Linked DNA regions of Polyangium spumosum. The protein of the gene in region 1 binds, or shares a complex with, the protein of each later gene. Links are inferred from orthologs where the notes say so. Each region holds a gene or a part of one and is shown in the gene's direction. Other genes may lie near its edges. The genes, in order: tsaE and tsaD.

Region 1 (14,923 bases):
GCAGCTCTCCAGATCGGCCCGCGCCATGGCCTCGGAGACGTTCAGGATCTCGATCCGGCGCTCGACCGGCATGCAATACGTGGTCGCCGACCAGAGCTTCGGATCCGACGTCCCGGCGAGCGGCTCGAGGTCGGTCCACAACCACGCGGTCCCGTCCTCCGCCGCGGCGACGACGCTCTTGCCATCCGCGCGGAACGACGCACGATTGTAGCCTTTTTCCGCCCCGCGCAAAACCACCGGCTCGCCCGTCCCGTCCACATTCCAGATGCGGACCGTCTTGTCTTGCGAGGCCGTGACGATGCGCCCGCCATCAGGACTGAACTCCGCCCAGTTTACCCAATGCCGGTGACCCCGAAGGGCGAAGAGCTCCACGCCGTCCTCGACACGAAAGACGCGCGCCGTATTGTCCCACGAGGCCGTGACGATGCGCTCGCCGTCGGGGCTCCACACCGCCGAGCCAACCGTGTCCTCGTGCCCGCGGAGCACGAGCGGCGGCGCGCGGCCCTCGACGCTCCAGATACGCGCGGTCCTGTCGGCCGACGCCGTCACGAGACGCTCCCCGTCGGGGCTCCACGATACGCACCAGACCGTATCCTCGTGATCTCGGAACACGAAGGGCGCGGATTCGCCCTCGGCATTCCATATCCGCGCCGTCCTGTCCGCCGAAGCCGTGGCGATTCGCTTGCCGTCGGGGCTCCACACCACCGACCAGACCGTGTCCTCGTGCCCACGAAAGACACGCGAGGGCGCCCCGCCGTCGGCGCTCCAGAAACGCGCGGTCCTGTCGTCCGACGCGGTGGCGATGCGTTTGCCGTCGGGGCTCCACACCGCCGACCAGACCGCATCGTCGTGACCCCGCAGGACGAAAAGCGCCTCCTCGCCGCGCTCGCTCCAGATGCGCGCGGTCCTGTCCGCCGACGCGGTAAGGATTCGCTGCCCGTCGGGCCGAAACAAGGCGGATGACACGGTATCCTCGTGGCCACGAAGAACCACGGGTCGATGTGCCCCGCCATGGGCCCGGTACATCCGCGCCGTCTTGTCCTTCGACGCCGTGACCACACGCTGCCCGTCGGGGCTCCATTCCGCGGACCAGACCGAATCGCCGTGCCCGCGGAGCACCAGCGGCTCGCCCTTGCCGTCCGCCCTCCATACCCGCGCCGTGAAATCCTGCGAGGTCGTGACGACGTATTCGCCGCCGGGATCGAAGCTCGCGGACCAGAGCCAGTTGTCGTGACCGCGGAGTACCAGCGGGTCGCCCTTTCCGTCCGCCCGCCATATTCGCGCGGTCTTGTCCCTCGAGGCCGAGACGATGCGCTGGCCGTCGGCGCTCCACGCCGCCGAGCTCACGACGTCCTCGTGTCCACGAAAAACGAGCGATTCGCGCGTCGCATCGAGCTCGTGCACACGAATCGTCCTGTCCCTCGACGCGGTCACGACGCGCCGGCCGTCGGGGCTCCACCCCGCCGAAAGGACCCCGGCCTCGTGGCCACGCAAGACGAGGATCTCTTTTCCACTCTCGGCGCTCCATACCCGCGCCGTCCCATCCTCCGACGCCGTGACGATCCGCCCGCCTTCCGGGCTCCACGCCGCCGACCAGACCCGGTCCTCATGCCCTCGAAGGGCCATGGTTTGTCCGGTCCCATCCGCATTCCATACCCGCGCCGTCCTGTCCTCCGACGCGGTGACGATGCGTCTCCCCTCGGGGCTCCACGCCGCCCACCAGACCCGGCCTTCGTGACCGCGGAGAGGGATGGTTTGTCCAGTCCCATTTGCATTCCATACCCGGACGATCCGGTCGTCCGACGTCGTGACGATACGCGCGCCGTCGGGGCTCCACGCCGCGCGCGTCAGCGGCTCCGGATGCGTGAGCACCACCTCCGCCGCGCCGGCTTCGAGCGCCCAGCGCGATAGCTCCGCCCAGCCCCGCGGCGCGTCGGGCGGCTCGATTTCACGAAGGAGCGCGAGCACCGTCGTCGGATCCCCCGAGAGCTCGCGCGCCGCGGCCATTCGTGTCGCATTGCGCGCCTGCCGAGCCTCCGCTTGCGCCCGAACGGCCTCACGATCCGCGCGGATCGCCAGATACGACACGACGACCGCGATCGTCGCGAGCGCAGCGAACGCCCCCGCCCCGATACGAAGACGCAGCCGCCGCGCCCGATCCGCGTAATCGACGACGGCGCCGAGGTACCGCGCCTCGCCTCGCGCGAGCTCCCCCGAAAACCTCGCCTGAAATCGCTGCGCATCCGTCGCCGCCTGCCCGCGCCAGAGCAGATCGTCCGACGCGCCGCTCGCCTGCCATTCCCGCGCCGCGTGCCGCAACCGCGATAAAAATGCCGCGTCCTCCCCGTTTTCGTCGAGCCACCGCGCGAGCGAGGGCCAGCCGCCGATCAGCGACTCGTGCACGATCTCGACCCGCGCGTCCGCCTTCCCGCCGCCCTCGACCGAGAGCAGCCGCGCCTCGATCAAGCGCCCGAGCCCCCGCTCCATCTCCGCGGGCGCGCCGAGCTCGCCGAGCTCGCCGAGCGTCGCGAGCGCCCGCGTGCGCTCGGGCGTGACGAGCCGGAGCAGCGCCGCGCGCGCGAGCTTGCGCTCCTCGGGGGACATGGCCGCGAGCACCGCCTCCGCGTGGCCCGAGAGCGCCCCGGTCACGCCGCCCATGCGACGATGACTCTCCTCCGTCAAGATGCGCCGCTCCCGATCCCGCGTCTCCCACAGCCGCGCCGCGGTGAACGAGAGCAATGGCAGCGCCCCGGTCGTGTGCTCCAGCGTGTCGAGCATCTCCTCGACGAGCGCGGGGCTCTCGAATGCGTGGTCGACCGCCTCCAGCGGACGCACGAGCGCCTCCCGCAACCCCTCTCGGTCCATCGGCGCGAGCAGCATGATTCCACGGCTGAATGCGCCGAGCAGCCCGCGCGCCTCGGCCACCCGGTCGAGGAAATCGCTCCGGATCGCGACGATCACCCGCAAGGGCGACCCCGCGTCGTCGGCCACGCCCGCGAGGCACGAGAAAAACGCGAGGCGCTCCTCGGCGCTCGCCAGCGTGAAGAGCTCTTCGAGCTGGTCCACGAAGAGCACGATACGTTTTTGCTTCCGCCGAGCGCGCATCCGTAATCGTGTCCCGACGAGCCCGGGCTCCCGCGCGAGCCTCGTGACGAGCCCCTCGCGATCCTCGGCGAGCGGCGCCTCCCGCGGGGCCACCGCTGCCTGCGCGTCGTGGCTCGACGTGTCCGGGGCCCGCGAAAGCAGGAGCTCGGCGAGCGCGCAAAGCGGCCTCGGACCCGGGCGGATCGTGAAGGCCTCCACGGCGTCGCCCGAGCGCCCGAGCGCGGGGATCACGCCCGCGCGCACGAAGGACGATTTCCCCGCTCCCGACGGCCCCACGACGGCGATGAGCGGCTCCTCGGCGAGCCTCCCGACGACCTCCGCGATCGCGCGGGAACGACCAAAAAACCGGGAGGCATCGCTCTGCTGAAATGCGGACAGGCCCGCGTACGGGTTCTGCGCTTCGCCCGCTCGCGCCCGCCCCGACGTGGGCAGGAGCGCTTCGAGCTCGTCGAGCAACACGCGGGCGCTCTCCAGCCGATCTTCCTTTTGCTCGATGAGGCAACGGTCGATGATCGAGCCGAGCTTGCCGAGGTCGGGCCGCAGCTCGCGCAGGCTGGGCATCGGCGGGCGGCGCTCGCCGGAAGGGGCGTTCGCCAGGGGGTTTTCCCCGAGCACGAGCTCGGCCAGGAGGACACCTACGGCCCAGATATCGGTCCGGTGATCGACGGGCGAACCCTCCCATTGCTCGGGCGACATGTACGACGTGGTCCCGATCCGCGCGCCCTCCGCGGTCAGGGCCGGATCGTCGTCGTCCGGATCGTTCGCCCCGTGCGTCGTCGTCTCCGGCGCGCCCACGCGCTTCGCGATCCCGAAATCGAGCACCTTCACCACGCCCGCACGGGTGAGCAGAATGTTCGCCGGCTTCAAATCGCGGTGAACGATGCCTCGCTCGTGCGCGAAGACGAGCGCGCGCGCGACCGGGATCACGAGCTCGACGGCGCGGCTCGGGGAGAGCCCTCGGCGCCCGTGGTCCTCGGCGAGCAGGACGTCGAGCGTCTCGCCCTCCAGGTATTCGAGGACGAGGTACGGCTTTCCGAAATGCTCGCCGAGCTCGTGGATGACCACGATGTTCTCGTGCGAAAGTTCCGCCGTGGCGCGCGCCTCGACCAGGAATCGCTCGGCGCGCGCGCCCGTGTGCTCGGTGATCAGCTTCAGGGCGACCCGGCGGCCGAGCGACCGGTCCCGGGCGAGGAAAACCGTCCCCATGCCGCCCCGGCCGAGCGGCCGAATGATCTCGTAATGCCGGAGGATCGATCCCGGTCCGATCGACGCCTCACGCGTGGGGCGCGGGTGGGGCGCCGTACCGTCCACGGTGGCCACGGTCGCCGCGGGATCCCGGGGGCCGAACTCCTTCGTCACGCGCTCGACTCTACACGGGATTGCGGGCCGCCCCCTCGCTTGTTAGCATCGGCTGCCCCGGGCCGCCGGCCCAGCGAGACGCCGCGCATGAGCACCACCGAGGAGAAAGCCCCTGTCGTCCGGCGGGGTCCGGCGCGGGCCCCGCGGCTTCGCCTGGTGTATTCGGGCGACGTGCTCGTCCCGCCTTCGACGTTCGTGGTCTCGCACGGCGAGACGCCCATCGGGCGTGATGTCCCCGCGGGTGTTCGGCTCGCGCAGGACGGCCGCGCCTCGCGCCTGCACGCGACCTTGCACCGCGGCGCGCTCGGCATGCTGCGGATCGTCGACGAAAAAAGCCGCAATGGCACCTACGTCAATGGGCGGCGCGTCGAGGAGGCCTCCCTCGCGGACGGCGATGTCCTCTCGGTCGGCGATTCTCATTTCGTCGTCCGACTCGAGCCGGAGGACCTCGGCGACGCGCCCGTGCCGGCCCTCGTCGGCACCGCGCCGTGCATGCGCGCGCTCCGCAGGGCCATCCACGAGGTCGCGCCCACGCGGGCGACGGTCTCGATCCTCGGCGAGAGCGGGTGCGGCAAGGAGGTCGTCGCGCGCGCGCTCCACGACCTCGGCCGCCCCCAGGGGCCGTTTGTCGCGGTCAATTGCAGCGCCATCCCGGAGACCCTGGCCGAGAGCCAGCTCTTCGGCCACGTCGCCGGCGCCTTCACCGGGGCCGTGGCCCGCCCCGGGCTCTTCCGCGCGGCGCACGGAGGCACGCTTTTCCTCGACGAGATCGGCGACCTGCCGCCCGCCCTTCAACCCAAGCTCCTCCGCGCGATCGAAGACCACGCCGTTCTCCCCGTCGGCGCCACGAGCCCGATTGCGTGTGACGTGCGAATCGTCGCCGCCACGAACCGAGACCTCCGGGCCGCGGTCGAAGGCGGGGCCTTCCGAGGCGACCTCTTCGCGCGGATCTCCACCTTCCTGCTGGAAATCCCCCCCTTGCGCGCGCGCCGCGAGGACATCCTCGAGCTCCTCCTCCACGCGCTCGGCGCGCCTCGCCGGCGCCTCTCGTCCGCGCTCGCGGAGGCCTTGCTCCTGCACCCGTGGCCCTTCAATGTCCGGGAGGTCCTCGCGCTCGCCGCGCAGCTCCGCATTCGCGGCGGCAGTGCGGACGTGCTCGACCTCGACCTCGTCGAAGGTCGTCTCACGCCCGCGCCGGCCGCGACGGGCGACACGGACGAGGACGACGAGCGCGAGGAAGCCGCCGCCGAGAAGGAGCCGCCGCCGGGCCGCGTGGAGCTCGAGGCGCTGCTTCAGAAGCACCGGGGCGTCGTCGCGGACGTGGCCCGCGTGATGCGCCGGTCGCGCAAGCAGGTGTATCGGTGGATCACGGAGCACGGGGTCGACGTGCGGCGCTTTCGGGGGTGAGTCGTCTCGGCGAAAATCGAGCCGACCTCAACGCGCCGCGGTGAGCGGCAAGCAATGGCGCAAGGCCTGTCGGACCGTCGCGAAGGTGCGGAGCCCGCCGAGGTCGATCGGGGAGGCCGACAAGGTCCGCGCCACCTCGCCGCGTATGCCGGAGAGGTGGCATTTCGCGCCGAGCAGCTCCACCGCCGACACGATGCGCAAGAGCGCGTCCGCCGTCTCGGCGTCCACCGTATCGACGCCCGTCACGTCGAGGATCACGCTCCGCGTCGACGAACGGATGACCTCCTCGAGCAGCGTCGCCGTGATCGTCTGCGTTCGCCGCGGGGAGAGCGCGCCGATGATCGGCATCGCAAGGACGCCGTCCCAGACGCGCAGGAGCGGCGTGGACAATCGCTCGAGGGATCGCTCGAGCTCCTTTTGAATCGTGCTGCCCGTCGCCGCGAGCGCGCGTCGGTAGGGATCTGCCCGCGTGTCCCACGCGTCTTCCGGCTGGATCTCCCAGCGGCACACCTCCGCGCCGGCCGCGGCGCATTGCGTCTCCACGCAGAGCATCGGCCGATCCATGAACGCCGACGCGTAACCGGAGGCGTATCCCGCCAGCGTGAAGCATACCGGGGCGCCGCTCTCGCCGATGTGCTCCCGATGGATCTCCGCCTCGTAGGAGCTCTCCCACGCGCCGTACATGTGGAACGACCCCTCGGCTCGATTGAAATGGAGGTGCTCCGGCTTCGCGAGGACGAGCCCCTCCCATGAATGGAGCACCGGGCCCGACCCGACACGATCTTCGTCCGTGTCCCAATCGAACATGGCGTTGAGCGCGACGTAATCGCCTTGCCCACACCGATGACCGAACTGCGCGAGGACGCTGTTCGTCATCTCGAGGCCGAGCCGCTCGAACAGCAATGCGCGCAGCACGCCGAACGCAGCCTGCCGGAAGATCAACATCCGATCCGGGCCGAGGCGGATCTGGCCCTCGTGGGGGGAGAACTCCAGCATCTTACGAAGGTCGATCTCGCCAATTTTCATACAGGACGGAAAACTGACTGGGTTCCTGGGATTGTCAACCACGTTCCCGGAGGCGACATCTCCCTCGCTCCCCCGCAGAAAAGGCGGTACATCCTCCCCCGGCATGCGTCTCCGCGCCCCCGCTTTTGCCCTCGCCGCTCTGCTCCTCCTCTCGGCTGCGCCCGCCCTCGCCGATCGTGTCGTCGTCCTGCCTTCGCAGGGCGGCGCGGCGCCGGCGGCGCGCCTCGGGCTCGATCAGGACCTCATGCGTGGGGCGGCCTCGTTCAACCATCAAATCGCCTCCGAGGTCGAGACCCACGCGGCCCTCGTCCGCATCGCCGACGGCGTCGCCGATACCCCCGAGGAGTTCGCCTCCGTCGCCAATCTCCTCCGCGCGAGCTGGATCCTCGCCGCCAAAGTCGAGCCGGCACAGGCCACCACCCGCGTCGAGATCTCCGCCTACCTCGCCACCCTCGGCCGCGTCGAGTCCGTCGCCCGCGACGTCGACCCCCAGAAACAAGCCACCCAGGTCCAGGAGATGCTCGCCGTCCTCATGCGCCCCGAGGGCGTCGGCGTCGGCGCTTTGCCCTGGGAACAGGCCCTCCCGCCGCCTCCGCCCCCGCCTCCCATCCCGCCTCCGCCGCCGCCTCCTCCGCCGCCTCCTCCGCCCCCGGTCGGCGCCGCGCCGCCCTTCGACATGAGCCAGTTCATGCCTCCGCCGCCTCCTCCGCCGCCGCCGCAGCCGGCCAAAAACGAGGTCACCATGAACTACCTCGGCGGCTCCCAGAAGGCCGTCTGGCCTCCGTACACCGCGGGCAAGCCCGTCTTTTTGACCGCCCTCCTCGGCGTCTCCGGGGCCGCCTCGTCGCCGGGAGGCGCCGCCGGCAGCTCCGGGGCGTTCGCCTTTGGCGTGCGGGGCGGTTATGCGATCGGCGCGTCGGGGCTCGAGCTCTTCGCCGGCCTCGCGGGCAACGTCGCCGGCCCCCCCGCCTTGTGGGTCGACGTCGGCGGCCGCTGGCTCTTTTCTCCCATGATCCGGACCGCGCCCGACGGCCGCAAGGAGGGTTTTTCCTTTCACGTCGGCCCCGAGCTCTTCCTCGGCCCCTTCGTCCGCCTCGGCAGCACCGTCACCGCGCCGAACGGCGTCACCTACGAGGGGCGCAGCACGGGGCATTTCTCCATCGGCGCCGCCCTCGACCTCGTCTTCGGCATCACGCCGTCGCTGCGCATCGACACCCAGCTCGGCAACCTCCGCTTCGTGCCCACGGACGACGGCACCATCGTCCTCATGGGCGCGACCGCGGGCCTCACGTATCGCTTCTGAGCCCTCCCGCCGTGCCCACGATCGTCCCGCTCCCCACGCGTCGCGCCACGATCCGGCTCGCCCGCGCCGTCGCCGCGGCGCTCGTCCCGGGTGACCTCGTGATCCTCGCGGGCGACCTCGGCGCCGGGAAGACCTTCTTCACCCGCGCCCTCTGCCGCGCCCTCGGCGTCCCCGCGAGCGAGCCCATCACGAGCCCCACCTTCACCCTCGTCCACGAGCACGAAGCGCGCCTGCCGATCGCCCACGCCGACCTCTACCGCGTCGGCGACGAGGACGAGCTCGCGCAGCTCGGCCTGCGGGATCGGCGCGGCGAGGGGGCCGTGCTCGTCGTCGAGTGGGGCGCGCCGTATGCGGCGGCGCTCGGCGGGGACGCGCTCTCCGTCACGTTCGAGGTCGCGGCGGATGGGACGAGGCGGGCGCGGCTCGAGGCGGGCGGCGCGCGCGCCTCGGCGCTGCTCGCGGCCGTGACGGGCGCCGGACGGCCGTGATACAGAGGTCCTCGCGTGGACGACTCCGAGCCGAAGCTCTTGCAGCGGATCCTGGATCCCGTGCTCGGCTTCTTCGAGAACATCGGGACCACGGTGAGCTTGACCTTCCAGACCGTGGCCTGGCTCTTCCGCCCCCCGTTCCGGGCGAGCCAGATGCTCGCCGCGATGGATTACATCGGCGTGCAGTCGACCTTCCTCGTGGGCCTCACGGGCCTCTTCAGCGGCATGGTCGTCGCGCTCCAGTCGGTCTACGCGCTCAAGCAGTTCAGCGCCGAGGCGAACGTGGGCGGGATCGTGGCCGTCTCGCTCATGCGTGAGGTCTCGCCCGTGTTCTCGGCGCTCATGATCACGGCGCGGGCGGGCAGCGGCATGGCGGCCGAGCTCGGCAACATGCGCGTGACCGAGCAGATCGACGCGATCACCACGATGGGCGTGAGCCCGGTGCAGTACCTCCTCTCGCCGCGCCTGCTCGCGGGCGTGATGATGGGCCCGCTCCTCTGCATGCTTTATTCGACCATCGGCATGATCGGCTGCTACCTCGTGGCCGTCGCCTGGCTCGGCGGCGACTGGGGGTTTTTCCTGCGCAGCATTCACGACTTCGCCCGCCCGCGTGACCTCTTCATGGGCCTCGTGAAGGGCGCGATTTTTGGTTTCCTGATCGCGTCGATCGCCTGCCGCCACGGGTATTTCGCGTCCGGCGGCGCGCGCGGCGTGGGTATGGCGACGACGCGGGCCGTCGTCGAGAGCTGCGTGGCCATCCTCGTGGCCAATTACGTCCTCACGCAGGTGATGCTGGGAGACATGTGAAGCATGGCGAGTCCGGACAAACACGCGCCCGCGGGCCTCGACGTCGAGGCCTTGAACGACGAGCTCGCCCGCGAGCACCCGATCGACGCCTATTACGAGCGCTCGTTCTTGCCGATCCGGCTCATCGAGAGGGGCCGCCTCGCCATCATTCGCCGCTTCATCGGCCCTGCGGACGGCCTCGACCTCGCCGAGATCGGCTCGGGCGGCGGGCACGTCCTGCGCATGTTCCCGCGGGCCCGCATCACGGCGATCGACGTCTCCGACGTCTTCCTCGACACGGCCCGGAAAAACCTGGCGGGGTACGACGCGCGTTTCTTGAAGGGTGAGGTCGACAAGATGGACCTGCCGGCCCGCTCGTTCGACCGGATCATCTGCACCGAGGTCCTCGAGCATTGCGAGGATCCGGGCGCGATCCTCGGGGCGATCACGCGGCTGCTCCGGCCCGAGGGCGCGGCGGTCATCACGGTCCCGAACGACCCGCTCATCCTCGGCTTGAAGGGCTTCGTCCGCAAGACGCCCATCGGCTGGGCCCTCGGGGATCGCATCGAATGGGGCGGCGACCGGTACCACCTGCACACGTGGACCCCGGCCGAATTCGAGCGCCTGCTCGAACGGTTCTTCCGGGTCACCCACCGCGCCGCGTCGCCGTCGGACCTACTCCCGATCCGGGCGTGTTTCCGCTGCGTGCTCCGGTAGCGCCGCCCCCCCCGAGCGGGGCTCACTCGTGCGTGACGGTCAGCTCGTAGGGGTTGACCCAGTTCTTCGCGAGCTCGCCGCCCGTGTCGAAATCGTTGTAATAGAGCGACACGAACGGGGAGACGAGCACGTAATAGGTGCCGGGCTCCGTGATCTCGGCCTCGATCGTCTTGGGCTCGGTCTCCAGGGCCAGATCCCCGGCGAGCTTCGTCTCGCCGTCGGGCCCGTACATGTCCAGCGACAGCGCGATCGGCGTGTCCAGGGTGGCGCGCAGCATGCCCGGCCTGTCCACCTGGACCTCGTAATAATCGTAATGCGCCTCGTAGGTCGGCCAGGCATTCTCGACGTACCCCGCGAGCATGTAGGCGCTGAGCGGCTTGCCGAGGGCGATGCTCCGCGCCTCGGCGGGCGTGTCGTTCGGCTCGAAGCAATCCACGGCCGCGTGGAACTTCCAGTCGTAGGTGACCTTCTGCGGAGGGTCACCCGTCGCGACGCCGGTCTCCTCGAGCCGCACCGAATACGTCATGCCGGGCGTGACCACGAAGCGCCGCGCGGCCACGCCGCCCTCGCCGCTCGCCGAGCCCGAGATGTCGCCGTCGGGGTCCGTGGCGGCCATGAGGCCCATGAAGAGCTGCTCGCCGTGCCCGCGGACCTCGACGTACCCGCCGCCCGCGTCGTTCGGCACGGTGAACGTGAACGTGTGCGTGTTCGCCTCGGCCGTGGCCTCGAAGCCGTCCGTACCCTCGGCCGCGGTCGGCTCGTAGCAGGTGGCCTCGTGATCGCCGCCGCCGCCCTGTCCGCCGCTGCCGCCCTGTCCGCCCTGACCCCCGGCGCCGCCATTACCAGCCTCACCGCCGTCGCCGCCATTGCCGCCGCCGCCGGGGTTGTTCGTCGTGATGATGCAGCCGGACAGGAGGGCGAGGGACGTGAGCAGGGTGCAGAGGAACGTGGTCGTGCGCATGTAAAAGCCTCCTCGAAGCAAAAGGCGCCCGGTGACCGGGGCGCGCCGCCTGATGTAGCCGCCTCGGGCGGGAGAAGCCTTCGACGAAGCTCGGTCGAAGCTTGGCCCCCCTCAGCCCGCGTCGATGATCCGCACGGCGTCGGGCGGCAAGCAGAGGACGTATCCATGCCCGCGGCGCGAGAGCACGAGCCGCCTGAGGAGCGCGTCCCGATCGAGTGATTCGAGGCTCGCCAGCCGCTCGCCGCTGCCGCTCCGCGCGATGAGGCCTCGCAAGAGCGCCTCGTCGAGCGCGCCGTCGTCGAGCAGGCGCCGGACCGCGTGGCGGATCGCCGTGACGAGCGGCGCCACCACGCCCGCGCTGCCCACCGCCTCCTGGATGTCCCACACGTGCACGACCTGCGAAGGGCTCGCCGCCAGCGCGGCGAAGGCGCGCGCCGCCGCGGCCTGGAGGTCGAGGTAACGGCCGGCGAACTGCACGACGCAGGCGTCGCCGTCCCGGGTGATGACGAACGCAGGCGAGGCCGCGGCCTCGCCGGGCGCGCCTTCGAGCGGGATCGGGCTGCAAAACGGCTCGGTCTCGGCGGGCCCGAGCACCTCGAGCAAGACGGCGCCGATCTGCAGGCGCGAGCCCTCGCCGAAGCCACGCGCGCCGCCCGGCTCGAGGGGCGCGCCGTCGAGGAAGAGGCCACTCGACGTGGAGAGGTTCTCGATGCGGAGCGGCGGCACGAGCGCCCCGCGCGGCCCGGCCGTGATGCGCGCGTGGCGCCGCGAGACCGAGGGGTGATCGAGCCGGATCTCCACGCCCGGCTCGCGCCCGATCACGCCGCCCTCGGGCAGGTCGACGACCTCTCCCTCCCGGAGGCGGCCGGGGCCGACGACACGGAGTACGCGGGCCCTGAAATGCACCTCCTGGGGATTAGCGCGGAGGCAGGGCCGCCGGCAAGGTGGCTCGCCCGCCCCGTCGCGGCCAGAAACGCGGACGATGGTGACCGACGTTCCCCTGTCGCTGGGTGTCTTCACGGCCGCGCGCCGGATCGGGCGGGGCGGCAGCGGCGAAGCGTGGCTCGGGCAGCACAGGCCCTCGGGCGCGGACGTGGTGCTCAAGATCCCGCACGCGCCCGCCGGGGGCGAAGCCGCGGCCTTCCGGCGCATCCAGGCCGAGGCGGCCATCGCCTCCGAGGTCACGGGCCCCCACGTGCTCGGCGTGCTCGACTTCGGGCGCGTCACGCCCGCCGAGTCCGCGGCCTCGCGCACGCGCCTGCTCGCGGGACAACCCTACCTGGTCCTGCCCTACGCCTCGCTCGGCTCGCTCGCGGGGTACGTCGGGCGCTTGCCGTTCGAGGCCACGCGCGTGGTGCTGCTCGACGTCCTGCGTGGGCTCTCGACCCTGCACGCGCGCGAGGTCGTCCACCGCGACATCAAGCCCGCCAACGTGCTGCTGTTCCTCCCCGAGGGCCCGCTCTCCATCCGCGCCGTCGTCGCGGATCTCGGGTTCGCCCTCGTCCCGCGGAGGACCGAGCCGCTCGGCGCGCGGGGCGGCACGCCCGGCTACATGGCTCCGGAGCAACACACGGGCCGCCTGCGCGACCTCGGTCCGTGGACGGACCTGTACGCCGTGGGGTTGCTCGCCGCGGAGCTCGTCGCGGCGCCCGAGAGGCCACCCGCGTTCGACGCGTGGATCGCGGCGCTCACGGCGGAGGAGCCCCGCGAGAGGCCCCGGTCGGCCGCGGAGGCGGCGCACTGGCTCGGGGTGATGGGCGGCGCGCCTTCGCTCGTCGCGTCTCCGGCGGAGCGGCGCGCGCTCGCCGAGGGGATCGCCGCCGCGCGCGCGGCCGCGGCGCCACGCGAGGTGGACGCGGGCGCGCTCGCGACGACCGCCCCCTTCGCCGAGGTGCTCGACGTGGCTCCGGCGGGCGAGGCGCCGGGCGGCGCGGGGCGGGCAGCGCGGGGCGCGCGGCCCGTGTTCGTCCCGTCGCTCGTGTTCCTGGACGAACCCCTCCCGCCGCCGCTGCCGCCGGGCCTCGGCGCGGGCGTGTGTGCGCTCCGCCGTCCGCCGCTCGTGGGGCAACAGGACCTGCGCGCGGCCCTCTGGGAGGCGCTCACCGAGGCGTGCCGCGCCCGCGCGCCCCGCGGGGTGATCGTGACCGGGCCCGTGGGCGCCGGCAGGAGCCGGCTCGCCGGCTGGCTCGCCGAGTCCGCGCACGAGCGGCTCGGTGCCCGGACGATCCACGTCGAGGGCCGCGACGGGGACGGGCTCGGCGCGCTCTGGGAGCGTGCCTTCGCCGGCCTCTCGCCCCGTGGTGGTGCGCGGGTCGCGCCCACCACCGAGGAGCGGCGCGCGGCGCTGCTCGCGTGGCTCGCCGCGCTCGCCGCGGACGCGCTCGCCGTGGTGGTCGTGATCGACGACGCCGAGGCCGACCCCGAAGCCGTGGCGCTCGCCGCGGACGCCCTCGACACCCCGGACGGTCGCCTCGGCCCCGTGATGTTCGTCCTCGCCCAGCGGCCCGAGGCGCGCGCGCCGGCCGCCGCGGCGCTCGCCGCGCTCGGCGCGCGGCCTCGGGTTCGTGCCTGCCCCGTGCCGCCTCTGACGGACGCCGAGACCGAGCGCCTGCTCGCCAGCTTCATCGGCTCGGACGAGCGCACGCGCCAGCGTATCGCCGCGCGCGCCGAGGGCAGCCCCCTCTTCGCCTGCCAGCTCGTGCGGGACTGGGTGCAACGAGGTTTGCTCGTCCCGGCCGCGCGTGGCCTCGCGCTCGCCGGCCCGGAGCCGCCGATCCCCGACTCGCTCGTCGCCCTCTTCCAGGACGAGCTCTCCGCCGTGCTCGCCGCGCGTGACGAGACCTTCGGCCGCGCCGTCGCCCTCGCCGTCCTGCTCGGCGGCGACGATGGCCGCGGCTGCTTCTCCCGGGCTTGCGCGCTCGCCGGCGTCTCGCCCCCGCCCGACCTCGCCGAGGTGCTGCTCGACGCCGGCCTCGCCGTCCGCGCCCCGGGGGGCTTCCTGCTCTCGCACGCCATCGTCTGCGAGGTCGTCGAGCGGCGGCTCGAGGGCGACCCGCAGCTCGCGGCGCTCCACCTCGCGTGCGCCGAGGCGCGGTTCGGCGCGCGGGGAGCCTGCCGGATGCGGCCTCGCGCGGCGCTCGCGGCGGCGCGCCACTTCGAGCGCGCGGGGGAGCCCGAGCGCGCGATCGAGGCGCTGCAGGCGACCTCGTTCGTGGACCAGGGCGCCGCCGACGCGGCCGCGATGCTCGACCTCCTCGACGGGCTCGTGTCGCGGCTCGCCGCGCGGCCTCGGGCCCTGCCTGCCTTGTGGGCGCTCGCGGCCCGCGCGCATTACCAGCGCGGCGACAGCGCGCAGGCGGAGGCCGCGGCGCGCCGCGCCCTCGCGGCGGACCTCCCGAGCGACGATCCGCGCGCCCGCTTCGACGCCCTGCTCGCCCTCGGCGCGGCGGCCACGAGCCGCGGCGCCATCGACGAGGCGCTCGCGCTCGCCGACGAGCTCGAGGCGCTCGCCGCGCGCCTCGGGGATCCCACGGACGCGCTGCTCGCCGCGATGCAACGCGGGCGGGCCGAGTTCGTCGGCTGCCGCCCGGCCGCGTGCCTCGCCACGGTCGACGCCACCCTCGCGCGGAGCGAGGGCGCCGATCCACGCGTCATCGCCCGCGCGCGCACCGTGGCTGCGGACGCGGCCTTGCTCGCGGGCCTGCTCGACGATGCGGCGCGGCGCTGCGAGCAGGTCCTCGTGGACCTCGGCGAAGGCGCGGCCGGCCACCT
Region 2 (15,114 bases), on another replicon or contig:
GGCCCTCTCGATGGCCGCGCTCGATCGCGCCGCGGCCGAGCCCATCCTGCGCAAGCTCTCCACGAGCGACCCCGAGCCCCGCATCCGCGAGACGGCCGCGGAGCTGCTCGCGGGCCCATCCCCGAACTGAAGGGTCAAACCCGTTCCGGGATCGGCCCTGCCATGTTCAAGAGCTCCATGCGCACGATCGCGCCTGCCTCGACGAGCGCGCGTTTCGTCGCCGCGTCGTCCTCCACGACCACGTTCGTGACATCGTCCTCGGGCCGCGCGTACGGCCGCACGGCTTCGAGCATCGGCCGCGCCAGCGTCGGCCTCGCCACGCAGAACGGGAACGACCCCGGGAACGCGGGGTTGAAGCAGGCGAGCCCGACACGCGCCTCCTCGGGCCACGCCGCGTCCACGAGCCGCAGGAGCACCCACCCCGCCCGCGCGCGGTTCGTCGCGATCAAGCCGTCCGGCATGCGGAACGCCGCCTCGAGCGCCGCGTCTTCGTGCGGCTCGATCGTCCTCGCCGTGATCCCCTCCTCCCCGGGCAAACGCGAGACCACATCCCAGCCGAGCCGCATCGCCGTCGATTCGTAGAGCTTTTCCATCCCGACCGACGCGTACAGCGAGATCGCGCGCGTGTTGTCGACCTTCACGTTCAGGCACCAGCGCGCGCACCCGGCCGCGCGGAACCGCTCGGCGCTCGCCCGCATCAACGCGCGCCCCGCGCCTCGTCCGCGGGCCTCGGGCGCGACGACCACGTGGCGCACGTAGCCCGTCCCCTTCAGCGCCATGACGTACGCGTACCCCACCACCGCGCCGCCCTGCTCCAGCATCAGGGTGTGGGGCAAGAGCTCGGCGGTCCATACCTCGGGCGAGAGCGTCGGATCGGGCGTGCCGAGCTCGGGGAACAGGCGCACGTACGCGTCGTAGTCCGCGGCCGTGGCGGGCCTCGACGTGAAAACCGCGTTCATGCGCGGGAAGGTATCACGGGAGCCCGGGGCGGCTCCCGAGGGCACGTCATGCGGCCCTCCGGGCCCCCTGGGCCTCCTCCGAGAGCTCACGCAGCTCGGGCTGCTCGACGTCCCAGCCGCGCAGCACGATCGCGCCGCGGATCCAGCGCATGTGCCGCCGCTCGTCCTCGAAGTTCGCCTGCACGAGCCCCTGGAGCTCCTCGGGCAAACCCGCTTGCAGCGCCGACGCGTATGCGTTGTTCGAGAGCTCCTCGTTGCCGCGCATCGCCAGCACCGCCGTGCGATCCTCCTGCGAGGCGAGCGTCGTGAAGCCGTGGATGATGATGCCCTTCGTATCGAGCCCGCTCGGCGGCTCCTGGTTCGCCCTCCGCACGTGCTCGCCGAGCTCGCGCGCGTGCCGCAGGTGGTCCTCCTGGAACTCGGAGAGCTTGCCCTTGATCTCCTCGTCCTTGCAGACGCCGCACGCCACCTCGTAGGCCGCCGCGCACGCGAGATCGAGAGCGATGAGCTCGTTCAGGCACGGGATGATCTTCTCGTCCATGTCCTCTCTTCTCTTTCGTCACGTGGAGGGCGCCGCGCCCTCGGGGGGTACGTGGCGAGGCCACGTTTCGCCCGCAAGCGCCGCGGGTCGACGAGAGGTTTTTCCGGACAGTCGTGGCCGCGGGCCTGGCCTCTCGGGCCGCCCGACTGGGCAAAACCAAACGCCCGGGTCGCTTTGGCCCGGCCTGCTTGCCTTTCCCCCTCCCCGTCTGCTACATGGCGCCCCCTACCCGTTCACCGCGCGAGTGATCTCGCGCCACCGGAGGAAACGACATGGCACGCAAGGCACCGCTCTCGATCGTGAAGGAGAAGTTCGGCGAGAAGGCGAAGCTCGTCGAGGCGGTCAAGGGCTTCATGACGGAGGACCTGTGGGTCGGCCGGACGAGCGCGGACCGCGGCGGCGACAAGGGCCTCGATCACGTCTCGAACGCCAAGCTCCTGCGCCTCCACGCGACGTTCTCCGAGGTCAAGGAGAAGTTCGGCACCCGGGCGAAGCTCATCGACGCGATCCTCGTGGCCGAGAACCGGTCCAAGGACACGGGCTACCGCACGCGCCTCGAGAACTTCCCCGTCCCGCGCCTCTACGACCAGTACAAGGCCGCCTCGAAGCGCGCCAAGGCCACGACGACCGCCAAGGCCTGAGCCCCTCCGCTCGCTCTTTTTTACCGTCCGCCCGTCCTCTCGATCCCCTCTTCATGCCATGCGGCCCGCGCTTGAAGGTTCGTCCTTCCTGGCGTATTGAGCCGCAGCACGGACGTACCGGAAGACCGACGTCCATCCCACAGCATTCACGCTGAAAGCCGCCCCTGGCTTCTTCGCTCGCAGCGGAGGAGCTCTGCCCCGAACACGTCGCGCAAGGGCCATGGCCCTCGGGTCCCAAGGGAGACGAAGACGTTGACCAGCAGCCATCACGACAACCACGCCGACGCGTGGAGCACCGACGACGCGAAGGCCCTTTACATGATCGACCGCTGGGGCCGCGGCTACTTCGACGTGAACCCCACGGGGAACATCACGGCGGCGCCCCTGCAGGAGCGTGGTCGCAAAATCGCCCTCATCGACGTCGTCGAAGAGGCGCGTGATCAGGGCCTGCGCACGCCGCTCCTGATCCGCTTCCAGGATCTGCTCCACCACCGCGTGCGGACGCTGAACGAGGCGTTCAACCGCGCGATCGCGGAGACGAAGTACCGCGGCACCTACCGCGGCGTGTTCCCGATCAAGGTGAACCAGCTCAAGGAGGTCGTGGAGGAGATCCTCGAGGCGGGCCGGACCTACCACTACGGCCTCGAGGTCGGCTCGAAGCCCGAGCTCTTCGCGGGGCTCAGCGTCCACACCGACAACGAGTCGCTCATCGTCTGCAACGGCTACAAGGACGAGAACTTCATCCGCACCGCGATGATCGGCCGCAAGCTCGGCAAGAAGGTCATCCTCGTCGCGGAGAAGCTCTCCGAGGTGCGGACGATCGTCCGTGTCGCGAAGGAGATGAACGTCGAGCCGATGCTCGGCCTGCGCGTGCGTCTCTTGACGCAGGGCGCCGGCAAGTGGGCCGACAGCGGCGGCGAGCACGCGAAGTTCGGCCTGTCGACGGCCGAGATCCTCGCGGCTTGCGCGATCCTCGCGGAGGCGGGGATGAGCTCGGCGTTCAAGCTCCTGCACTTCCACATCGGCTCGCAGGTCCCCGACATCCTCGTCATCAAGCGCGCGGTGCGCGAGGCGGCGCGGCACTACGCGAAGCTGCGCAAGATGGGCCACCGCATCGAGTACATGGACGTCGGCGGTGGCCTCGCGATCGACTACGACGGCTCGCGATCGACGTTTCATTCGTCGATGAACTACTCCGTGGAGGAGTACGCGCGGGACATCGTCTTCAACATCGCGGACATCTGCGACGACGAGAAGGTCCCGCACCCGAACATCGTGAGCGAGTCGGGGCGCGCGATCGTGGCGCACCACTCGGTGCTCGTGGTGCAGGCGTTTGGCTCGATCGAGAAGACCCCCGAGGCGCCGATCGACATCCAGACCGAGGAGCACAAGCTCATCAAGAACCTGCTCGACACGCGCGACAGCCTGTCGATGCAGAACCTCGCCGAGTCGTGGCACGACATCCTCCAGGTGAAGGAGGAGTCGCAGAAGATGTTCGAGCTCGGGCTCTTGAACCTCGACGTGAAGGCGCGCGTCGAGGCGCTCTTCTGGGAGACCGCGGAGCGCATGCAGAAGCTCATCGCGGTGCTCGATCCCGCCGAGGTCCCGGAGGACGTGGTCCTGCTCCGCGCCAAGCTCGCGGATCAGTACATCTGCAACTTCTCGGTGTTCCAGTCGCTGCTCGATCACTGGGCGCTCGGCGCGCTCTTCCCCGTCGTGCCGATCCACAGGCTGCACGAGCGTCCCTCCGCGGAGAGCACGCTCGTCGACATCACGTGCGACTCGGAGGGCAAGGTCTCGAAGTTCATCGACCTCTCCGACGTGAAGGAGACCTTGCCGCTGCACGCGCTGCGCGGCGACGAGCCGTATTACCTCGGCATCTTCCTCACCGGCGCCTACCAGGACATCATGGGCGACATCCACAACCTCTTCGGCCGGGTGAACGAGGTGCACGTCTTCCTCGATGACGACGAGGAGTGCGGCTACTACATCGAGGAGACGATCGCGGGCAACCAGATCCGCGAGGTCCTCGCGCTCACGCAGTACGACACGCAGAGCCTCATCGCGAAGGTGAAGGCCCAGGTCGACGGCGCGATCAAGCAGGACCTCCTCAAGCCCACCGAGGGCATGCGCCTGCTCGCCGACTACGAGCGTGGCCTGAAGGATCAGACCTACCTGAGTTTCTGAGCGCGCCCCCGCCCGGGTCCGGGAAAGGTGGGCATTCCCGCCGAGAACTCGACGCGACGGAAGGGCATGTTCGTACGGCCTGTGTCAGGATGCCCGCCCAGCGCCACCACTGAGGCGATCCGTCGATGCGATCTCCGCTGCTGCCGATATTCCTCACCGTCTTCGTCGACGTCCTCGGCCTGACGCTCATCCTCCCGCTGCTGCCGTATTACGCGAAGGACTACGGCGCGTCGGACCTGCACGCGACGCTTTTGACCTCGGTCTACGCGGCGGCGATGTTCGTCTCGGGGCCGATGCTCGGGCGGCTCTCCGATCGGATCGGCCGAAAGCCCGTGCTCCTGCTCAGCCAGGCGGGCACGCTCGTCGGCTGGTTGACGCTCGCGGCCGCGACCAACCTCGAGATGCTCTTCGTCGGCCGCATCATCGCGGGCCTCACGGCGGGCAACCTGAGCATCGCGCAGGCGTACATCTCCGACGTCACGAAGCCCAACGAGGAGCGCACGCAGGCCTTTGGCTTCTTCGGCATCGCCTTCGGCACGGGCTTCTTGCTCGGCCCCGGCATCACGTCGTTGCTCTCCTGGCTCTTCCGCGATCACCCCGATCCGCTCTTCAAGTACAAGCCGCCCACGCTCGCGGCGGCTGGCTTGAGCCTGCTCGCCATCCTGCTCACGGCGTTTTTCCTGCCGGCGCGCAAGCCCACGGCCGTCGCGGCGCGTCGCCTCTCGGGCATGGCCGAGTACCTCGCGCGCCCTGGGCCTCGCAAGCACCTCGCGGAGTTCTTCTTCTTCAGCGTCTCGTTCGCCGCGCTCACGGGCGCGCTCGGCGTCTACCTCAAGCGGCAGTTCAACTACGAGCTGCACGAGGCGGGGCTCGTCTTCGGCCTCTCGGGGCTCATCGGCGCGATCGTGCAGGGCGGGCTGCTCAAGCGGCTCGTGAAGAAGCTCGGCGAGGAGCGGCTCACCGCGATTGGCCTCGGGACCATGGTCCTCGGGTATTGCCTGCTCGGCCTGGCGACGAGCATGGGGTTCCTGCTCGTGCTCGTGGTGCTCGGCTCGTTCGGCGCGGCCGTGGTGCGCCCCAGCGTGACCACGCTCATCACGAAGAGCGTGCACACGAGCGAGCAGGGCGCCGTGCTCGGCGTGAGCCAGTCGCTCGGCAGCCTCGCGCAGATCGCGGGCCCCGCGGCCGCCGGCTGGCTGCTCGATCGGAACCAGGTCGTGATGTACGGCCTCTTCTGCGCCGGCTTCAGCCTGCTCGGCCTCCTGCTCGCGCTTCAGCGCCGCGAGGGCGATCGCCCCGTGGAGCAGGCGCCCGCCGAAGGCTGAAAGCCGAAGGCTGAAGACCGAAGGCTGATCACCGCCCCGCCTCGCGCAGGCAGTACCGGAGCCCATCCTTCAGGTTCCGCAGCGTCTTCACCTCGCCCATCGCGACCCCGAGCGTGACCACGGTCTGCGCGACCGCGGGCCGCAGCCCGGTGATCACCGTCTTCGCGCCGACGAGGCCCGCGGCGCGGGCGATCGCGAGCAGCCGATCGGCCGTGCTCGTATCGACCACCGGTACACCCGTGAGGTCGATGATCAGGAACCGCGCCCCGCGGTCGACCACGCTGCCGAGCGCCGCGTCCATCATCTCGGCCGCGCGACCGCTGTCGACGACGCCGACCACGGGCAAACACAAAACGCCCTCCTGCACCTCCAGGATGGGCGTGGAGAGCTCCCGGATCGACGCGGCTTGCCGCTCGATGACCGCGAGTTTGTCGTGCAGCTCCGCCTCGCCGTGCTTGCGCTCGGTGATGTCGACGAGCGCCGCGGCGAACCGCATGAGCTCTCCTGCCTCGTTCCAGAGCGATTGAAAGGTGCTGGACGCCCAGAGGTACGAGCCGTCCCCGCGCCGCAGCCGCGCCTCGAAGGAGGTCTCGTCGCGGCGCGCCCCGATGTGCTCGATGAAGAGCAGCCGCGCGCGCTCGAGGTCCTCCGGGTGCACGAAGGGCGCCCAGTCAGCGAGCGTCTTCGGGGCCATGTCGGCCGTGATGCCGAGCAGCCGCAAGAGGCCGTCGGACACGTAGATGGGCTGCGCGGGATCGGACGGGTTCTTCGGGTCCCGCGGCACGTAATCCCAGAGCCCGTTCTTCGAGCCTCGCATGAGCAGATCGAAGCGCGAGAGGCTCTCCTCGGCGCGGGCGCGCTCCCGCTCGACCTCGGTCCGGTCGAGGGCGATGCTGAGCACACCACGCAGGCGCCCCTCCTCGTCGGCGAGCGGCGCGTTGTGCCACTCGCACACGACCGTCCGGCCGTCCTTCGTGATGTTCTCGGCCACGCCGTAGCGCCCCGGCGTGAAGTTGCCGTCGCGGTACGCATCCGACTCCTCGCGGATCCTCGCCCGGTGGGCGGGGGGGACGATGAGATCGAAGAGCATCCGGCCGAGCGCCTCGGAGCGCGCGAAACCAAAGAGCCGCGCGGCGCCGGCGCTCCATTCGACGATCTGGCCGCCGGGCTCCATCTCGATCATCGCGACGGGGGCCCTCCGCAGGTACGTGTCGAGGCGCCGCGCGGCGGTGACGGTGGCGCGCCGCGGCTGCTCGATGGAGCGGGCGATGCAGACGACGAGCCCGTGCTCGAAGACGACCCGCATGGTCCATTCGAGCCATTTGTACGAGTCGTCGGCGCACCGGAAGCGCGTCTCCTGCACGATGGCGCCCTGGGCCTCGACCGAGATACGCGAGGTGCGCCGGGCTGGATCACGGTCCTCGGGGTGCAGCCGATCCTCGAGCTTCATGCCCTCGAGGGCCGCGACCGAGAACCCCGTGACCCGCTCCCATGCCCCGTTCGGCTGGTGGATCCGGTTGTCCGGATCGAGCACACAAAACAAGGCCGGCGCCTTATCGAAGAAGTCCCGCGGATCGATCCTCTGGCCTTGGGCTTGGGTTTCCATCGAAGCGTCCGACAGTCTACCAAGGGCACGTGGAGAGCGGTGGCGGGAGAGAGGGGCCGAGGGCACAATCGGCGCGCGATGCACGTCGAGAACCAGCGGATGACCGGGGAGCGAGCGCGACGAGGGAGCACGATCTCGCTGCTCGCCCTGGCGTCGATCACCTCCGGTTGCAACGACGTGGACCGCTTCTCGACGCGCCCCGACGAGGCGTACTGCGGCGCGATCACGCTGGGCAGCCCGTTCCGCGAGGGGCTCAGCCCGCGCGTGCAGATGCGCCTGACGCTCGACGCGAGCTTGCTCGACTCCGATCTGCCGCCTGGCAGGCTCTGGACGTTCGAGGCGGCGACGCAGACGAGGCCCGAGCGGCGGCTGCTCGACGGCGCCGCGCTCCGCCCGATCCGGCCGCTCGCGCACGACGCGCTCTCGCATTTCGAGATGGGGGACGGTCGGGAGCGGAACACGCTCTTCGCGGTCTCGCCGAGTGATCCTGCGGAGGAGGCGATGCTCGCGTTTTTGTCGCTCCGCTCGGACAGGGGCGTGGAGGTGCGGCTCGTGCGCGCGGGCTCCGAGGCGCAGGAGGCGGGCGAGGGTCGGAGGACCGTGTTCGGGATGTTTTCGCTCACGCGCCGGGAGGGCCAATGCGGGTTTTAGGGATCGAGACGTCGTGTGACGAGACGGCGGCCGCCGTGGTGACGGAGGCGGGCGTCGTGCTCTCGGACGTCGTGCGCAGCCAGGTCGAGGCGCACGCGCCTTATGGCGGCGTCGTGCCGGAGATCGCCTCCCGCGACCATGCGCGCGCCATCGTGCCGGTGATCCGCGAGGCGCTCGCGCGGGCGGGCATGCAGCCGGGCGACGTCGACGGCATCGCGGTCACGTCCCGGCCGGGCCTGCTCGGCGCGTTGCTCGTGGGCCTCTCGGCGGCGAAGGGGCTCGCGTTCACGACGGGGAAACCGCTCGTCGGCGTGGATCACCTGGTCGGGCACCTGCTCGCGGTGTTCTTGCGGCGGGGCGAGGCCGAGGCCGAGGCGCCGGTGCCGGCGTATCCGTTCATCGCGCTTTTGGCCTCGGGCGGGCACACGGCGCTGTATCGCGTGGACGCGCCGCGGCTCTCGGCGATCCGGGAGCTCGGGGCGACGCGGGACGACGCGGCGGGTGAGGCGTTCGACAAGACGGCGAAGCTGCTCGGGCTCGGGTATCCGGGCGGGCCTGTGGTGGATCGGCTGGCGGCGACGGGGGATGCTTCCCGGGCGAAGGACGCGGTGCCGCGCTCGATGGCGCATCGAGAGAGCCTGGAGTTCAGCTTCTCGGGCGTGAAGGCGTCGGTCATGCGGCACGTGGCGACGCGGGGCAAGCCGCCCGAGGGGCAAGCGCTCGCGGACCTCTGCGCGGCGTTCCAGGCGTCGGTCGTGGGCACGCTGGTCGACAAGGCCGTACGCGCGGCGAAGGTCGAGGCCGTCCCGCGGATCGTGCTGGGCGGGGGCGTCGCGGCGAACCGTGGGCTCCGCGCGAAGATGGCGGAGGCGTGCGCGCGGCAGAAGCTCACGTTGTTCGTGCCGTCGTTCGCGAGCTGCACGGACAACGCGGCGATGATCGCCTACGCCGGCGCGTTGCGTCTGGCAGCGGGTGAGCGGGACGACCTCGGCCTGGAGCCATCGACGAAGACGGCGCTGCCGCGGGTGACGCGGAAGGGGGCGGGGATACGGTAGGGCTCTTTTCCGGGGAGGAAGGGAGGTTCGGGAGGGCCCGGGGGCTCGGGGAGCGGGAGGAGGACGAGCGGGAGGTGGCGAGGGGGCTCCCACCGCGGGAAGGCCGGGAGGGGGCGCGGGCGGGGAGCGTGGTTCTGTAAGGGGGAAGGGTGTTTCCCGGGGAGAGGGGGGATCTTCTCGGGGAAGAAGGGGGCGAGGGGCTTCCGGTTGACACGTACGCCCGCTCGCTGTCGGAATGCCCGTCATGCGCTGGGTCGTCCTGCTCGTCGCCTTTTTCGTCTCGGCGTGGCTCCTCGGGTGTGGCGCGACGTCGGCGAATACGCAGGCGTGGGCGCAAGCGACGCCGGATGGCAAGCGCGTGTTTCGTGTTTGCCGGCGCCACCCCGGCGTCGATCCGAATGCGCGTGCTTGGTACGAGCTCGGGGACGGGACGCCTCGAACGGCGTTTCAGCCGGTCGAGGAGCTGCTCGAGAGTGGCCCGGTCAAGGCCGTTTTTGTTTACGACCCGTATGCGCCGCCCGAGAGTCGGAGGCTGCTCGGGATCGCTCATCAGGATCTGCCCTGCGATAAACCGCCGCCGCCGCCGCCGCCACCACCACCGCCGCCGCCACCGGAGGAGGAGATTGCGGCGAAAGCTTCGGAAGCGGCGCCGGCCAAGCGCACGACGGTCCGGACCGAGGTTCGGCGGGCGGGGAAGAGGCCACCGGATCGACGATTCATCGGGCAAACGGCGTCTGCGCCCGAGCCGGCTCCTGCGGGGGATGACTGGAAGCTCAGCCCGGAAGAGGCCGCCGCGCTCCAGGACAACCGGGTCAAGGAGTGCCTCAAGGGGGCTTGCCATGCTCGGCATCAGAACTTCCGCAAGGACTGGAAGCACCGAGTCAAGCTGTATGACGGGGTGTCGAAGTCCACGGGGAGCGGCCGCGGTGGGGCAGCGCCTCCACCCAAGCCTGCGGCCCCGCCGCCGAAGCCAGCGGCCAAGGCCGCGCCGGCGCCGGCGCCTGCGCCGAAGCAGGCGGCCAAGGTCGCGCCTGCGCCGCAGCCAGCGCCGAAGACGACGGTCAAGGCGACGACGCGGCCCGCGTCGGGGAGCAGCACCAGCGGCGACACAGGATCTTATACGAACACGCACGCCAGCGGGAAAACGTACGATGGGAAAGGTAGTCGAGAGCGCTCCCAGGTCTCCGGTCGTCGCATCGAGCGGAAAACCGGAGACCAGCACGTAGCAACAGACTGGAGGCCCGCGCCGAACGGGAGAGAGGCCTTCAAGGAAGAGGCACGCCGGCTGAAGGAACATGGTGGTCCGGGTCGCCCGGACAATCATAACAAGATCGAGTCTCCCGGAAAGAAGTTGATCGAGCAGGAGAAATGATGGATTACCCCGACGATGCCGATGGAGATGCCCTGCGTCGCATAGCGACACGGCGCGACATGTCGAAGCCGATGGATATCGACTTCGTCGTATCTGTCCCGGATCGAGCTGCGGGCGCGGAATTGGCGCGTTTGGTGGCGAAACGTGGCTATGTTCCGTCACTCGAGTTCGACAAAGAAGCTGAGGAATGGATCTGCTACTGCGCCAAGCTGATGGTTCCCACATACGAGGCGGTCGTTGCTGCGCAGCGGGAGCTCGATGAGCTGGGCGCAGAGGTGGGGGGGTACTCCGATGGATGGGGGACATTCGGAGAGTGAGCGTCGACGAGAATAGGCAATGACATGCAGATCCACGACCGCGGAGAACCCCTGAGCGAACAGGCCCTCCAAGAGCTGGAGGAAAAGCTCGGCGTGCGCCTGCCCGAGCCCTATCGCCGCTTCCTGCAAGAGTATAATGGTGGCAGGCCAGAGCCGGACATCCTCGACATCCCCGGAGCCCCCTTCGGGGGCGCGGACGTCAAGGGGTTCTTCGGTGTGGGAAGAGATGACGAAGTTGAGGAGCTTCTCTGGCTCAAGGAGGAGCGGGCGGCTAGCATTGGCGATGATGTGCTCGCGATCGCGCGGGATTCGGGCGGAAGCCTCTTCGGCATCGTCACCGAGGGGGAGCAGCGAGGCCGCGTGTACTTTTTCGACTACTACGCGGAATGGGAGCCCTACTTCGTCGCCAGCGACTTCGACGCCTTCCTCCAGAAGCTGCGCTCGCTGTCGCCCGAGGAGCTCGCCGAGATCAAGCAGCTCGCGGCGGCGAACGCGGCGACAAACGCGGAGCTTGACCCCGACAAACCGGTCGAGTAGGGTGCCCGGCAGAGACATGGACGCCAAACTCGACCTCGGGCCGGTGTACGCGCCCCCCGTCGCCTCGCCGCCCGACGCGCCGCTTCGGCGGAGCTTCGATGCGTTCGGGGTGCCGTGGGATCCGATTCGCCCTCCGCAATCCAAGAGAGCGCCCCCACACACCTCTTGACGGGGCGCACCTTTCCATGCTGACTGGCCGTATGGCCAAGCAGGTGACGGATAGGCAGGGTGCGGTGCTCTTCGTCGCGTCGGCGGCGGATACACACGCCGCGCGGCTGCAACAGAATTTCGAGGCGGCGTTCGCCGAGCATCTGAAGCCGGGTGAGGTGATGCCCAATGTCGCGCTCGTGGCCGCGCTCGTGGGGAGGCGGCTCCGCGCGGTGAATGCAGCGCTCGTCGAGAAGAGCGACGCCTACGACAAGGAGCTCTCCGATGACGCAGGGCCCCGCGAGCGGCGGGACGAGGCGGCCGCGACGTTGACGAGCGAGGTCGTCGAGATCCGAAGCACGCTCGAAGCGACGTTCGGCCCGGGGATCCTGCGGGAGGTCGGGCTCGATGGCAAGACCGAGGTCGAGCCCAAGGCCATCCTGGCGAAGGCGAAGCGGCTCGTCGACGCGCTGGGGAAACCCGCGAGCGCCTGGCCAAAGCCGCGACGAAAGGGCGTGACCATCGACCCCGCCGCGTGGGTCGCCGACCTCGTGGCTCCCATCATGACGCTGGAGAAAGCGCTGACGGACGTGGCGCGCGAGGCGCGAGAGGCGCAGGCCGCGAGCGACGCGAAGACCACGGCGATGGCCCATAACGACGACGTATTCTCCCGGTCGGCGGGATGTCTGTCAGGGCTCTTGCGGCTGGTGGAGGAGGACACGCTCGCGCGACAGGTGCGGCCGTCAGGACGGCGCCCAGGTCGCGTGGCAGAGCCGGAGGAAGAGGCGAACGGGGAGGACGGGGATTCGGGGGCGTAAACGGGGCGACGAGGCACGGAAAGCGCCTCAAGCTCCATCCTCCTCCATCACCCGCATCAGCGCCCAGAACATCGCCTCGCCGTCGCGCTCCCGTTCGAGCGTCTTCCCATGCGCGCGCGCCCATTCCAGCGCGAGCGCCAGCGGGATCCCCGCCTGGCTCTTGCCCGTGAGCTCCGCCGTGACCTTCGTGAGCGCGTCGCCCATCGGCACAGGCCGCGGGGCGATCTCGATTCCAGGATCGAGCGCCTCGCAGAGCGCGGGGTCCGTCACGGCGTTGTATTCGCGACACGCGATCGGGCGCTCCTCGTAAATGCTACACAGGTCGCCCTCGAGGAACGGGCAATCGATCCGGAGCTCGTAATACCGCCGGCTCACGTCGTCCCACGCAGCCCTCGGCGTCGCCTCCCTCGAAACAAGCGCGGCCCTGCCCTTCGGCGCCCGAGGATCCACGAGCCCCGCGTGCTCCAGCCGCTCGATCGCCCGGACGAACCGCTCACGCACCTCGGCCCGGCGCGACTCCGGCATCGCAGCCACGACCTCCGCGAGCCGCCGCGCCTCGATCGGCGAGACCGGCACGAGCTGGCGGCAACAAGACGTGCAGCCCTTCTGGCACGAGATCTCCTTGCCCTCCGCCCGCGCATGCGCCGTCGTGATGGCCAGGATCGACGCGGAGAGCGAGCGCGCCAGCGGCAAGAGCTCATGGAATGCGGTGCGACCAACCCGCACCTTGCAATCGACCTCGTGCTCCTCGCCGAGCACGTGGAGGTGCACCTTCGCGTCCTCGTACGCCTTGCGAGATTGTTTCACGGGCACACCGCGGGCAGCCCGCCCGGGGCGCCGCCCCGGACCCCGCGAGGGGGCTGTCCGCCCCCCTCGACCCCCGGACCAGGGCAAGCCCTGGACGCGGGGTGGGAAAACTGCGCGGTGCGCAGTTTACCCAGCAGATGCAGAGGCACGAGGCATCGAAGGGAGGAGGGCACGTGGCGCAGGATGATGCCAGAACACGCGGGGCGGGAGAAGCGCGTCGTTCGTGGCCTCGATTTACGCAGCCCGATCGAGCGCCGCCGCCTCGTCCGGCTCGAGGAAACACCGCAACGCCTCGATCGAGTCACGCGACACGATCACCTCGCCGCCCGGGGCCAGGTGGACGAGGAGCTGCACGAGCGGAGGCGCCGCCTCCGTGACCACATTTTTCACGACGTCGAAGTCCGGCGCGCGCTTCGCGAGCAGGACGTACGCCGCCGCCGCGCGGAGCTCCGGGGCTTGTCCAAGGTCAGCCACGATCGCCGGGAGCTCGCCAAGATCAACGGGCGCCTGCTCGCGATACCCCGCCCGTTTGTCCCCCGCCGCCCCCACCGCCGCGAGCGCCTCGATCCACGCCACGATCGGCCGACCCTGCCGCGCGAGCGCCCGCGCCACGGGCGGCGCAGCCGAGATCGGCCCCGCGCGGCGCCGGTTGTACGATTGCAGGAGCGAGGCGCCGCTCGCATGAGCGCCCGCGCCGAGCAGCGGCACCCGCGCGAATACGCGCCCGCCCTCGTTCATCAGGGTCAACGTCGGAATGCCGCGCCAATCGGGCTCGATCTGCGCGGGGCCGAGGAGCACCCACGGGTAATACGTGACGAACCCGGACGCCGCGCAACGCACGCCGGCCTCGTCGAGCGCGAGCTCGACGCGCAGGGCCCGCAAGAACGGACGCACGAGCAGGATCGCCGCGGCGAGCAGCGTGACCGCGACGAACACGAGCGGGATGAGGTAGATGTCCTCGTCCTCGAAGCTCCGGTCGACGACGGAGCCCCACACGAGGTACGCCATCAAGAGCGCCGCGAGCCCGCCCGTCATCAAGGCCCGCTTCACGGGCACCGCAGGCAGCCCCGTCGGCCGGAGCGAAGGCGCGACGAGGCCCCGACGATGGCGAAAGCTCGTATCGGGCTTCGCAGCAGGCGGAATGGCGTCGAGGAGCAAGGCAGGGCTCGACTACCGCCCGAGGGTGACCTTCGGCCGCCCGGTCGGGCCCTTCGGCGCTTCCTTCTTCGCCGGCGCCCGGCGCACCTCGACGCCGCCGAGATCCAGCGCCGCGAGCTCCTTCTCCACGACGGCCGCGTCGCCGACCACGATCACCCGCATCTGATCGGGCCGCAGGTACTTCTCGGCCACGCGCTTCACGTCCTCGGCCGTGATCTTCGAGATCCGCGAGGGCCGCGTCGCGAGCTCGTCGAGCGGCAAGGCATGGACCGCGAGGGCCGCGAGCGTCCCCGCCGTCTCCCCGGCCGTCTCGAAGCGCGCCGGGAGCTGCCGGACGAGGTTCGCCTTCGCGGCGTCGAGGTCCTCGGCGGGCACGTTCTCCTGCCGCAGCCGCTCGATTTCGGCGAAGATCTCCTTCACGGCCTTGGCCGTCGCCGGCGTCATGATCGCCCCGCCCGCGGTGAAGGGCCCGGAGCCGTGGCGCATGTCGAAGCTGCTCCGGGCGCCGTACGTGTAGGCGTGTTTCTCGCGCAGGTTCAGGTTGAGCCGGCTCGAGAACTGCCCGCCGAGCAGCGTGTTCATCACCATCAGGGCGTCGAAGTCCGGGTTTTTCCGGGGCACACCCACGAGGGTCACGGCGACGTACGATTGCGTGGCGCCCGGACGATCCACGACGAACACGCGCTTCTCGCCCTTGCCGACGGCCGGCGGCACCTTGAGCGCCGAGGCCTTCGTCGCCTTGCCCTTCCACGCGGAGAAGCTCTTCTCGACGAGCGCGAGGGCCGCAGCCTTGTCGATGTCGCCCGCGATCGTGACCGTCGCGTGCTCCGGCCGGAAGAGCGCCTGGTGATGGCGCGCGAGATCCGAAGGCGAGAGCGCCTTGACGGCGGCCTCGGTGCCGATGAGCGGCACCCGATACGGGTGGCCGATCGGGTAGAGCCGCTCGGTGATGGCGTTCTGGAGGAGCGCGTACGGCTGATCGGCCTGCTGCAG

The links.
Region 2: the proteins of tsaE (region 1) and tsaD are in contact, whole or in part, in a crystal structure (PDB 6N9A), measured with the Thermotoga maritima proteins. The link is inferred for Polyangium spumosum from one-to-one orthologs. Residues at the interface, in WP_004082108.1 of Thermotoga maritima: Leu37, Gly38, Lys46, Lys57, Val59, Lys60, Ser61, Thr63, Phe64, Thr65, Leu66, Met67, Val69, Pro71, Tyr82, Arg83, Leu84, Asp86, Asp88, Phe89, Asp93, Ile128, Asp130, Glu131, Arg134; in WP_004082750.1 of Thermotoga maritima: Cys10, Asp11, Arg49, His50, Leu82, Gly84, Gly135, Gly136, Glu154, Thr155, Leu156, Asp157, Asp158, Ser159, Glu162, Asp165, Lys166, Arg169, Leu170, Tyr175, Lys213, Thr214, Leu217, Tyr218, Gln221, Arg222, Asn324.

Annotation. Positions count from the first base shown.
Region 1 is NZ_WJIE01000006.1:435,049-449,971, forward strand. What follows is about bases 7,187-9,949. They hold tsaE (tRNA (adenosine(37)-N6)-threonylcarbamoyltransferase complex ATPase subunit type 1 TsaE), read left to right. Parts: upstream 7,187-8,211; coding sequence 8,212-8,688; downstream 8,689-9,949. Other genes in these bases: GF068_RS43675 (hypothetical protein), read left to right, coding at 7,187-8,200; GF068_RS22815 (MlaE family ABC transporter permease), read left to right, coding at 8,704-9,495; GF068_RS22820 (class I SAM-dependent methyltransferase), read left to right, coding at 9,499-9,949. In the rest of the region: GF068_RS47110 (nSTAND1 domain-containing NTPase), read right to left, coding at 1-4,464; GF068_RS22790 (sigma 54-interacting transcriptional regulator), read left to right, coding at 4,552-5,871; GF068_RS22795 (XylR N-terminal domain-containing protein), read right to left, coding at 5,899-6,867; more of GF068_RS43675, read left to right, coding at 7,001-7,186; more of GF068_RS22820, read left to right, coding at 9,950-10,191; GF068_RS44320 (hypothetical protein), read right to left, coding at 10,214-11,152; GF068_RS22830 (FHA domain-containing protein), read right to left, coding at 11,264-12,058; GF068_RS22835 (serine/threonine-protein kinase), read left to right, coding at 12,135-14,923. UniProt on the Escherichia coli protein: Required for the formation of a threonylcarbamoyl group on adenosine at position 37 (t(6)A37) in tRNAs that read codons beginning with adenine.
Region 2 is NZ_WJIE01000001.1:1,420,309-1,435,422, forward strand. The notes cover bases 6,978-9,931. They hold tsaD (tRNA (adenosine(37)-N6)-threonylcarbamoyltransferase complex transferase subunit TsaD), read left to right. Parts: upstream 6,978-7,897; coding sequence 7,898-8,965; downstream 8,966-9,931. Other genes in these bases: GF068_RS05900 (PAS domain S-box protein), read right to left, coding at 6,978-7,259; GF068_RS05905 (hypothetical protein), read left to right, coding at 7,359-7,910; GF068_RS05915 (hypothetical protein), read left to right, coding at 9,210-9,931. Also shown: GF068_RS05870 (HEAT repeat domain-containing protein), read left to right, coding at 1-130; GF068_RS05875 (GNAT family N-acetyltransferase), read right to left, coding at 135-959; GF068_RS05880 (DUF2383 domain-containing protein), read right to left, coding at 1,006-1,500; GF068_RS05885 (hypothetical protein), read left to right, coding at 1,773-2,141; speA (biosynthetic arginine decarboxylase), read left to right, coding at 2,394-4,328; GF068_RS05895 (MFS transporter), read left to right, coding at 4,454-5,653; more of GF068_RS05900, read right to left, coding at 5,682-6,977; more of GF068_RS05915, read left to right, coding at 9,932-10,337; GF068_RS05920 (ribonuclease E inhibitor RraB), read left to right, coding at 10,334-10,654; GF068_RS05925 (SMI1/KNR4 family protein), read left to right, coding at 10,679-11,191; GF068_RS05930 (hypothetical protein), read left to right, coding at 11,377-12,156; GF068_RS05935 (YkgJ family cysteine cluster protein), read right to left, coding at 12,184-12,963; GF068_RS05940 (hypothetical protein), read right to left, coding at 13,198-14,121; GF068_RS05945 (insulinase family protein), read right to left, coding at 14,134-15,114.